Regions from separate parts of the Halanaerobium sp. ST460_2HS_T2 genome, predicted to be linked through region 2. Evidence: a T-box and tRNA genes for the amino acid it is inferred to sense, from the RefSeq annotation. Region 2 holds a T-box; the other holds one or more tRNA genes.
What was found. A T-box is a leader RNA that pairs with one kind of tRNA and senses whether it is charged. The one in region 2 lies ahead of ileS (isoleucine--tRNA ligase), so its partner is inferred to be a tRNA-Ile.
Positions count from the first base shown of each region.

Region 1: it has a tRNA-Ile gene. The T-box ahead of ileS (isoleucine--tRNA ligase) is inferred to sense a tRNA for this amino acid. The anticodon was not compared.

Region 1 is NZ_QPJF01000025.1:9,149-14,678, reverse strand. Features, by position in the region: gene DFR80_RS11940 (YebC/PmpR family DNA-binding transcriptional regulator) at 53-817, opposite strand; gene DFR80_RS11935 (helix-turn-helix domain-containing protein) at 881-1,231, opposite strand; gene DFR80_RS11930 (hypothetical protein) at 1,479-1,688, opposite strand; gene DFR80_RS11925 (hypothetical protein) at 1,681-1,890, opposite strand; RNA gene rnpB (RNase P RNA component class A) at 1,942-2,305, opposite strand; gene DFR80_RS11915 (Nif3-like dinuclear metal center hexameric protein) at 2,389-3,504, opposite strand; tRNA gene DFR80_RS11910 (tRNA-Ile) at 3,600-3,676, opposite strand; gene rpoD (RNA polymerase sigma factor RpoD) at 3,830-4,906, opposite strand; gene dnaG (DNA primase) at 4,923-5,530, opposite strand, start outside.
Region 2 is NZ_QPJF01000002.1:103,048-108,577, reverse strand. Features, by position in the region: gene DFR80_RS01960 (HlyD family efflux transporter periplasmic adaptor subunit) at 1-231, shown strand, start outside; gene DFR80_RS01955 (YggS family pyridoxal phosphate-dependent enzyme) at 236-940, shown strand; gene DFR80_RS01950 (YggT family protein) at 958-1,230, shown strand; gene DFR80_RS01945 (RNA-binding protein) at 1,242-2,030, shown strand; gene DFR80_RS01940 (DivIVA domain-containing protein) at 2,050-2,580, shown strand; T-box leader at 2,682-2,917, shown strand; gene ileS (isoleucine--tRNA ligase) at 2,974-5,530, shown strand, end outside.

The DNA of each region.
Region 1 (5,530 bases), on a different contig from region 2:
AAAATCTACAATTATTTTAAAACATCTAAATTAAAATTAGATTAAATTTTAATTAATTCTCTTCAGCTTCAAGTTCAGCTCTAACATCTTCAGGAATCTCAAAATTAGAATAAACATCTTGAATATCATCATGATCTTCTAATTGATCCATTAATCTCAGCATTTTTTTAGCATCACTTTTATCTAAAGTAACTTTATTATCAGGAATCATTGCCAGATCAGCAGATTCAAATTCGTAACCTGCTTCCTCCAAAGATTCTCTGGCTGATTCATAATTAGACGGATCAGTATAAATTATTGCTTCCTCTTCTCCATAATCTAAATCTTCTGCTCCTGCCTCTAATGCTTCTAATAATAAATCTTCTTCCCCAACTTCAAATTCGTTGAGATCAATTACAAGCTCGCCTTTACGCTGGAACATCCAGGCAACACAGCCATTAGAACCAAGATTACCCCCATTTTTATCTAAAATGTGGCGTACTTCTGATGCAGTTCTATTTCTATTATCAGTCATAATATCAAGATATAATGCAACTCCACCAGGTCCATACCCCTCATAAACAAAGGATTCATAGGTCATTCCTTCTAAATTACCTGTACCTCGCTTAATTGCCCTCTCAATATTATCATTAGGCATATTATTATCTTTAGCTTTCTGAATAGCCATTCTGAGATCCGAATTCATCTCAGGATCTCCGCCACCTTCTCTTGCAGCTACAGCTATTTTACGACTTAATTTTGAAAATAACTTACCTCTTCTCTTATCTTCTTTTTGCTTTTTATGCTTTATATTAGCCCACTTAGAATGTCCGGCCATATAATAACCCTCCTTAAATCAAATTACACTTCATTAATCAGTTTGCAGTTTATTGTACCATAATTATGATTGTTTTTCAATATTATGTTCCTCTAAAATCTGTGTCAGATCTTTTAAAAGTGTGTAGATCATCTCTAGTTCTTTTTCGTCTCTATTTAAAAGCAGATCAGTTATATTAGAAATCTTAATACTCGCCTCCGAACTCAAATCATAATTAATCAGTAATTTGTCCACACCTACCCCAAGAGCATCAGCAATATTTATCAGTGATTTTAAGGAAGGTTCCTTTTCTCCTCGTTCTACCTGACCAATATATGTATAATGAAGTCCTGCCTTTTCACCTAGACCCTCCTGGGTTAACTCATTGATCTTCCGGTATTCTTTAATTTTTCTACCAATAAATTCTTTTTGCATTCAGCTCACCTCTAATATATATCTTAGAGCGAAGAGAGCTCAATTTGAAGAGGATATAGGTATTATAATAAAGTAAATAGGTATTATTAGAGTATTTAAGTATTTTTTATCTATAAATATTCTTTTTATAATATTTATAGTCTTTTAAAGAACAAAATATCCCTCAGACACCTTTAATAAATTAAGGTAATATTTTATTGACATAAAAAAACCACAGCCAATCAGCTATGGTTTAAAATAATATTATTTATTGTTGGGCTCTCAAATCACTGATTAATGCTGTCAGTTTTTCTCTACCGCCATTATTCCAGTCTTCTATGAAGCTAGCAATCTTTTCTCTGTCATAATCACTTAAACCTTCACCAAGTGAATCTAGATCATGACTATCCAAATCTTTCATTAAATCTATAGCTTTTTTAAGAGGATACTGAATTTTATAATATATCTGATCAACCATCATTTACCTCCTCAAGCTTTTCTACCAGACCTTCTAATCTGGGCATCGTTTCTCGTTCAATATATCTTATGTAACCTTCGAGTGTCATAATTCTATTATCCAGAACTTTGTTACTCATTTCAGGAGAATAATCATTAAATTGCTCTGTTTTATTTACTGCCGCATCAATATAATCTATTACATCAATTACTGCTTTCTCCATTCAAACACCCCTTTTTTGATTTTTATAAAAATTGAAAATATAACAGAGAAAAAAATAAGTTAACCTATAAGCCGAGTTCTGTATTAGATGATCATCTATCTGGGAGCACAGTTGCCTGAACCCTCAAGCGTCCTTACCCGGAGAAAAGCGGATCACTTTTATATTCTCTCTATTTGGACTTACTCCAGATGGGGTTTACCTGGCATTCCAGTTACCTGAAACCCGGTAAGCTCTTACCTTACCTTTTCACCCTTACTTCCAATGATAAGAATTTCAAGAAAACCCTTTCATCAAAAAGCGGTATATTTCTGTGGCACTAGCCTGGGAGTTACCTCCACCGGGTGTTACCCGGCATCCTATCCTGTGGAGCTCGGACTTTCCTCATCATAAAAGATGCGATCATCCGGTTAACTTATTTTTTTACCATATAAAGTATACCACCAGATTTATAATATGTCAAGCATTCTACTCAAGTTAAAAACACCCACTTATTAGACCTTATTTATAGGTCCAGGGATTTGTATTAAGCTCTGATTTTATAAAGTTTAACTCTTTATTTAATTTTGCTGAAGCTTTTGTCTTTAAACTGGCAGCTAATAAATCTCGAACAAATTTTTCGCTGCCATAATGACCAAAATCAATTAAAGATAAGCCCAACTCTTCTGCTGTCTGAGCTTCGTGAAATTTAATATCTCCTGTTAGATAAAGGTCTGCCCCCTGATAATAGGCATCTTTGATAAAATCAGCCCCACTTCCACTGCAGAGAGCTATTCTCTTTATTTTATTTTTCTGCTCTACAACTTTAAGCTGATCTATGCTGTAAACCTCTTTGATCTTTTCTATTAAAGTTTGGAGCTCAATTTCTTCTTTTAAATCAGCAATTCTGCCAATACCCTTTTCATTTTTTAAATTCTCCATCTGATATAAATCCCAGGCAGGTTCCTCATAAGGATGCTCTCTTAGCAAAGTTTTAACGACCTTATCTAAATTTTCAGGTGCTACTATAGTTTCAAATCTATATTCATTTACCTGATTAAGCGAGTCTTTCTGCCCCAAATAAGGATCAGAATTTTCTAAAGGTCTAAAATTACCATTTCCCTGCTGGTAAAAACCACTGTGACTGTAATTTTTATATTTACCGGCCCCCTCAGCATAAAGTGCATCTCGTACATTTTTAAAGCTGCCTTCAGGAATAAAAGTAACCAGCTTATAATAGTTAAGGCTGCTGGTTGTTTTTAAAACAGAAATATTCTCCACATCTAATTTTCTAATCAGATAATCATTTAAACCACCTTCAGCAATATCCAAATTTGTATGGGCAGAAAATAAGGAAATATCATTTTTAATCAGTCCATAAATTAATTTGCCACTTTCACTCTGGGCATCCACAGATTTGATCCCGTTAAAAATAAAAGGATGATGAGTAATAATTAACTGACAATTTTTATCTAAAGCTTCAGTGAAAATTTCATTATTAAAATCAAGTGCCAGCAGTACATTTTCTACTTCCTGGTTTAGATCTCCAACCTGCAGACCTACATTATCCCAGTCTTCTGCCAATCTACCGGGAGCAAGTTCTCCCACCAACTGAACAACTTCTGCTACTTTTGCCATAACTTAACCTCCTCAAATAGATACTCATTAGCATACTTATTATTTAAAAGCAAAAAAACCCTGCTCTAATTAAAGAACAGGGTGTTAATATTCCTTGGTGGGCCCACCAGGATTCGAACCTGGGACCAACCGGTTATGAGCCGGTTGCTCTGACCAGCTGAGCTATGGGCCCGCTGCAAAAAACAAATCTATTATTTGTGACGACAAGAATAATTATATGATAGAAATCAGTCCAGGTCAAGAGTAAATTTGCAATTAATCTCCGAAATATTAATGATAATATTGTAATATCTCATAAATACTTCCAATTCCCCATTCATACTCTTTATTCCAGGTAATCCTTCAACTTTTTACTGCGGCTGGGATGTCTTAATTTCCGCAGTGCTTTAGCTTCAATCTGTCGAATTCTTTCCCTGGTAACTCCAAATTCTTTTCCCACTTCTTCCAGAGTTCTTGGTCGACCATCTTCAATTCCAAATCTAAGTTCAAGTACTCTCTTTTCTCTATCAGTAAGAGTATCCAAAACTCCATCTAACTGTTCTTTAAGCAATATATATGATGCCGCTGATGCAGGAGCAGGAGAATCCTCATCTTCAATAAAATCACCAAGGTGACTGTCTTCTTCCTCTCCGATGGGAGTCTCAAGCGAAACAGGTTCCTGTGCAATTTTCATAATTTCTCTTACCTTTTCAGCGGAGATATCCATCTCTTCACCAATTTCTTCCGCCTTGGGTTCTCTTCCCTTTTCCTGTAGAAGCTGTCTTGAAACTCTGATCAGTTTATTAATAGTTTCAACCATATGGACTGGAACTCTAATTGTTCTGGCCTGATCAGCTATAGAACGAGTAATAGCTTGTCTGATCCACCAGGTAGCATAGGTACTAAACTTATAACCTTTGGTATAATCAAATTTTTCTACTGCTTTCATTAGTCCCATATTACCTTCTTGAATTAAATCAAGAAAAAGCATTCCGCGACCAACATATTTTTTGGCAATACTCACCACAAGCCTCAAATTTGCTTCAACAAGTTGCTGTTTAGCCCATTCATCCCCCTGTTCCATTCTTTTGGCAAGTTCCACCTCTTCATCTGCTGTTAAAAGGTCCACTTTACCAATCTCTTTTAAATACATTCGAACAGGATCATCTATACCAACACCCTTAGGAACACTCAGATCAAGACCACTATTTTCATCTTCGTCATCTTCATCCTCTTCATCTTCTAATTTAGAATTAACTATTTCAATATTCATTTCACTGAATATATCATAGATTTTCTCTATATCTTCAGAATCTAAATCAATATCCTCCAGGGCATCCATAATTTCTTCATAAGTTAATTCCCCTTCTTTTTTTCCACGATTGACAAGATTCTTAACTTCATCTATTTTGGCAGGACTCATATCTTTTTCAGCCACTTTAGTCCCTCCTTTCAATATTATAATTCAAACTATAAAATGTTAATAAAATGCGATTTAATTTATTTAAACTTAGTTCTCTTCTACTGAGTAAATTGCACAGCTTTTTTTTGTTGCTGGCTATTCTTTTAGAACTTAAATATTCAGCCAGTTCTAAAATGTGTTCTTTAGTTAAAGAATTATCCTGTTTAACCAGAATTTCTGACCAGTAAGATAAAAGTTCATCTCCTAACTCATTTTTTATTTTATCAATTTTAACTGAATTGCTGATCACACTACCCCTAAATAAACGTTCCGCAAGTTGAGCAGTTCTACCATTAAAATCATTTTTAGAAAGTCTGGCTGTAATCTGCTCTCTTAAACCAGGATTACTAATAAAATGAGCCAGAATTTCTTCCTCAACTTTTTGATAATACGATAATTGTGAGTATAAGTCAAATGATTTTTCTGTTTGCTTATTTTGTTTTTCTCTATTTCTTTGATAATTCCTGCTTTTATTTCTCTGAAATTCTTTTTCCACTTCATCGGCCAGCACTTCTGCCTTGAAATTTGTTTTAGCAGCAGCCCTTTCAATATAAATTTCTCTTTCCAGATTATCACTAACCTCAC
Region 2 (5,530 bases):
AATATAAATATTATTAAAAATATTTATCGTGGTATTAAAATTCCCAGGAAAGCAGTTTTTAGTCAACCTTCGGGTCAGGGAGTACTTAAAGTCAGTGGTTATAACAAATATGAATTTCAGAAAGTAGTAATTTTAAATGGAAATTCTCAGTATGTAATAGTTAATGGTCTGGATATAGGTGAGGAAATAATTACAAATCCTGAGGACTTTGATTATGGTAGGGAGGCTTAGGTTAATGGAGAAAGAAAAGTTGATTTCTAACTTTAATCAGGTTAAAGAAAATATAAAAGCAGCAGCCGGTAGAGCTAACAGGAATTATCAGGATATAACTCTACTTGCTGTAAGTAAAAATCAGAGTTTAGACGACATTAAAATTTTAGCTGAAGCAGGCATCAATTTTTTTGGTGAAAATCGAGTTCAGGAGCTGGAAGAAAAAAATGAAATGTTAACAGCGGAAAATATTACCCTGGACTGGCATTTTATTGGACATTTGCAGAGAAATAAAGTAAAATATCTAATGAGAATGAAAAATTGTAAGATGATAGAGTCAATTGATAGTTTTAGACTGGCCAAAGAAGTTAACAAAAGAGCTAAAAAAAATAAAAGAGAGATACCTGTTTTGATTGAAATTAATATTGCAGGGGATGAAAATAAATTTGGAATAACCCCTGAAAAAGCTGAAGACTTTTTAAAGAAAATAACTAATTTCGATTATCTTAAAGTTGAAGGTCTAATGACCGTTTTACCATATTTAGATGATGCTGAAAAATTACGTTCATATTTTAAAGATATGAAAAAATTATTTGATCAGCTTTCAAAAGAGGTTATTCCTCTTAAAGAACTTTCAATGGGCATGTCAAATGATTATCAGCTTGCTGTGGAAGAAGGGGCTACCATTGTCCGGGTTGGCTCAGCAATATTTGGCGAAAGAGAATATTAGAATCTGGAGGAAGAATAATGTTTATTTTAGCAAGAACAATTAGCGCTATTTTTGAAATTTTAAATTTATTGATTATCGCTCGAGTTATTATTTCCTGGGTTAGACCTAATCCTGGTGATATGCGCTGGCGCAAAATAATTAAGTTTATTTATGATGTAACTGAACCAATTCTGGGACCGATTAGAGAGTTGCTGCCCAGAGGTGGAATTTTAGGTATTGATATTTCACCCTTAATTGCTCTGTTTGCACTTTCAATAATTAGAAATTTTTTGATTAATATTGTAATTTAAGGTGGGGACATATGTTTGACGAAGATAAACTATTAAATCATTTATATAGAGAAGAAGATAGAATACTGGGTTCACATATTTTAGATAAATGTGAACAGGTTTTAAAATATCATAAAACTCAGGCAACAGATTTTTTAAACCCCTATCAGATTGAGATTGCGATTCCTTTAATTGAACAGATTGCTGAAATCAATTTTAAAAAAGAGGGAGGCTATCCTGGAGCAGAAAGAAAAAGACTGGTTATTTTTCCAGAATATTTGTTTCCAGACCTAGTAGAAAAGCAGATAAAAATTTATCAACTAAATGGTAATTTTGCATTTCAAAAACTTAGTCACAGAGATTTTTTAGGGGCTCTAATGGGGCTGGGACTTAAGCGCAAAATGATTGGTGATATTCTTGTTCATTCAGATTTTGCTCAGATTATAGTGGCAGCTGAAATTGAAGATATTATTGAATTGAAGCTGGATAAAGTACATCAGGTACCCATAGAAGTTAAAGAGATTAAAGAGTCTGAAATTGTTAAACCTGTACAACATGAGAAAGAAATTTTAACTACTGTTGCTTCTATGAGGTTGGATTCAGTAGCCAGTTCTGGTTTTGGTGATTCCCGCAGTAAAATGTCAAGAGATATAGAGAATGAAAAAGTTAAATTAAACTGGAAAATAGAAACTGATCCGGCTGCAGAGGTAGAAATAGGGGATCTCATTTCTGTGAGGGGCCGGGGTAGAGTTAAGGTTGAAGCCGAAAGAGGTATTTCGAATAAAGGAAGAATCAAGTTAACTTTAAAAAGATTAACCTGATTTTAGAAGGAGGGATATTTTGAAGTTAAACCCACTTGATATATATAATAAGGAATTTAAAAAGTCAACATTTGGTTATAATACCACTCAGGTTGATGAATTTTTGGATGATGTGGGCGTTGCTTATGAAAGACTGCTTAAAGATTTGAACAATCTTCAGGAAGAAAATAAAGCTTTGAATGAAAAAATAGAAAACTATGAAGATATGGAAGATAAGCTGCAGAATACTCTTGATTCTATCCAGGGTACTATTTCTGAAAGAATAGAGCAGGCAGATAATGAAGCTCGAATGATTATTAAAGAAGCAAGAATAAAAGCAGAAAAAATAAAAGAAAATGCGCGTGATCAGGTCGCTTCAGAGAAACGGAAACTTGAGCAGTTGAGAGAGCAGAGAAATTTCTTTAAGATCCGCTTTCAGACACTTCTGGAAAGCCATCTTGAAATGTTGAATGAAGAAGGTGAAGAATCATTGAGAGGAAATTTCGATGATTCTAGTTTTGAAGTTGAAGCAGGAAGAGAAGGCAAAACTGATTTGGAAGAAAATAATTAAATCAGCTTGCTGGTATTAGTTATTGCAAAAAGTTATCTTTATTTTTAGAACTTGACTTATTTAGAATGATAGTTTATAATTGATAAAAATGCTATATAAATAAATTGATTTTGAAAGGGAGAGTATCAATTTTTAATAGTTTACAGCGAACCGGGGATGGTGGAAGCCGGGAAACTGAAAATTGAGAAGATCACCCTGGAGTCGGTATATGAATTCAGTAGTATACCCGTATTTCTGCGTTAAAGATTGCTGAGATAAAATTAGTGAGCTTAAAAATAAAGAATTTATCTGCTTACTTATTTTAATTAGGGTGGTACCGCGGTCTCTCGTCCCTTCCAGGACAGGAGACTTTTTTTATTTTTAATATATTTTTACAGGAGGTTATATAAGTAAATGAGTTATAAGGAGACAATTAATTTACCTGATACAGATTTCCCAATGCGGGCAAATCTAAGTGAAAGAGAAGTTGATTTTCAAAAACTTTGGCGGGAAAAAGAAATTTATGAAAAAGCAGTGGAAAATAGAGAGGGTAATGAATCCTTTATTTTGCATGATGGTCCTCCATATGCCAATGGAGATATTCATATTGGTCATGCCTTAAATAAAATTCTAAAGGATTTTGTAACCAGATTTGCAACCTTAAGAGGTTATTATTCTCCCTATGTACCTGGCTGGGATACCCATGGTCTGCCAATCGAACATCAGGTTACAAGTGAAATGAGTGATCAGGAACGAGCAGATCTTTCTATCTCTGAATTGAGAGAAAAATGTACTAACTATGCTTTAAAATATGTTGATCGCCAGAGAGAACAGTTTAAGCGTCTTGGTGTCTGGGGAGAATGGGAAAATCCATATTTAACCCTAAATAAAGAATATGAAGTAAAACAGATAGAAGTTTTCGGAGAAATGGCAAAAAAAGATTTATTTTATCGAGGTAAAAAACCTGTACATTGGTGTCCTCACTGTGAGACAGCACTGGCTGAAGCAGAGGTTGAATATGGTGAAGATCGAGCACCTTCAATCTTTGTTAAATTTCCGATGATTGATGAGGTCGAAGTTGGTGGGGTAAAGCTGAGCAATGAAGACAGCTATATAGTTATCTGGACAACTACTCCCTGGACTATTCCATCTAATATGGCAATTGCTCTTCATCCTGATTATCCTTATGTAGTAGTTGAGGCAGAAGGTGAAAAGCTGGTTATGGCAAAAGAACTAGTAGATTCAGTAATGTCTCAATCTGATATTGAAGATTACGAAATCATAAGTGAAGAATTTAGCGGCAAAGAGTTGGAAAATAAAAAAGCGCAGCATCCAATAGTTGACCGTGAATCACTTTTAATTTTGGGAGAGCATGTTACTTTAGAACAGGGTTCAGGTTGTGTACATACTGCACCTGGACACGGACATGATGATTTTGTAGTTGGTCAGGAATATGATTTAGATGTTTATGCACCTATGGATAACAAGGGTCATTTTACTGAAGAAGCTGGAGAATTTGCAGGCAAACATTATGATGAAGCTAATATTATGGTTACTGATAAATTAAAAGAAAAGAATTTGTTAATGAATCTTGATTTTATTGACCATCAGTATCCACACTGCTGGCGCTGTAAGGGTAATTTAATCTTTAGAGCGACAGATCAGTGGTTTGCTTCTATTGATGCAATTAAAGAAGAAGCACTGCAGGCTATTGCAGATGTGGAATGGTATCCAGCCTGGGGTGAAGAAAGAATGAGCAATATGATTTCTGAGCGTTCAGACTGGTGTATTTCACGCCAGAAAAAATGGGGAGTACCAATTCCTATTTTCTACTGTGATGAATGTGGTGAAGCAATAATTAATGATGATACTTTAGATTCTGTTAAAGCTATTTTTGCAGAAGAAGGATCAGCTGCCTGGTATGAAAAAGATGCAGCGGATTTACTGCCAGCAGGATACAGCTGTCCTCACTGTGATAGTAATAATTTTTCTAAAGAAGAAGATATAATGGATGTCTGGTTTGATTCTGGTTCCAGTCACAAGGCTGTTTTGGAAACTCGTGAAAACTTAAGTTGGCCGGCACAGGTATATTTAGAGGGTACTGACCAGTACCGCGGCTGGTTTAATTCTTCTTTACTTACTGCAGTGGCTACTGAAGGCAGAGCACCATATAATGAGGTAATTACCAATGGCTTTACTGTTGATAAAAAAGGAAATAAGATGTCCAAGTCACAGGGGAATGTAGTTTCTCCCCATAAAGTTATTGATCAATACGGTGCTGATATTTTGAGGCTGTGGGTTGCATCTTCTGATTTTAAAAATGATATTAAAGTATCAGATAATATTTTAAAGCAGAATTCTGAAGCATATAGAAGAATTCGGAATACTTACCGCTTTATCCTGGGAAATATAAGTGATTTTGATAGTGACGAAAATTATGTAGAATATGAAGACCGCAGAGAATTAGACCGCTGGATTATGATTCGTTTACAGGATCTGATTAAAAAGGTAACCTCTGCTTTTGAAAACTATGAATATCATAGAGTTTATCATGATGTTCATAACTTCTGTACAGTTGAGATGAGTTCACTTTATATGGACATCACAAAAGACCGACTGTATACAGATGGGACAGATTCTTTAAGCCGCCGTTCAGCTCAGAGTACTTTATATGATATCATGATGGGTCTGGTGGTTATTCTAGCACCTGTACTTCCTCATACCTCAGAAGAAGTATGGCAGTTCCTACCAGAACAAATGAAAGCTGAAGAAAGTGTGTTTTTAACTGACTGGCCGGAAATAAAGGAAAGTTTTTATGATCAGGAGCTAATTGATAAATGGGATCAATTACTTGCTTTAAGAAAAGATGTTTCGAAGGCTCTTGAACTTGCAAGAGCTGACAAAAAAATTGGGAATTCTCTAGAAGCCATGGTCGAATTAAAAGCTGCTAATGAAGAGCAGCAGGAACTTC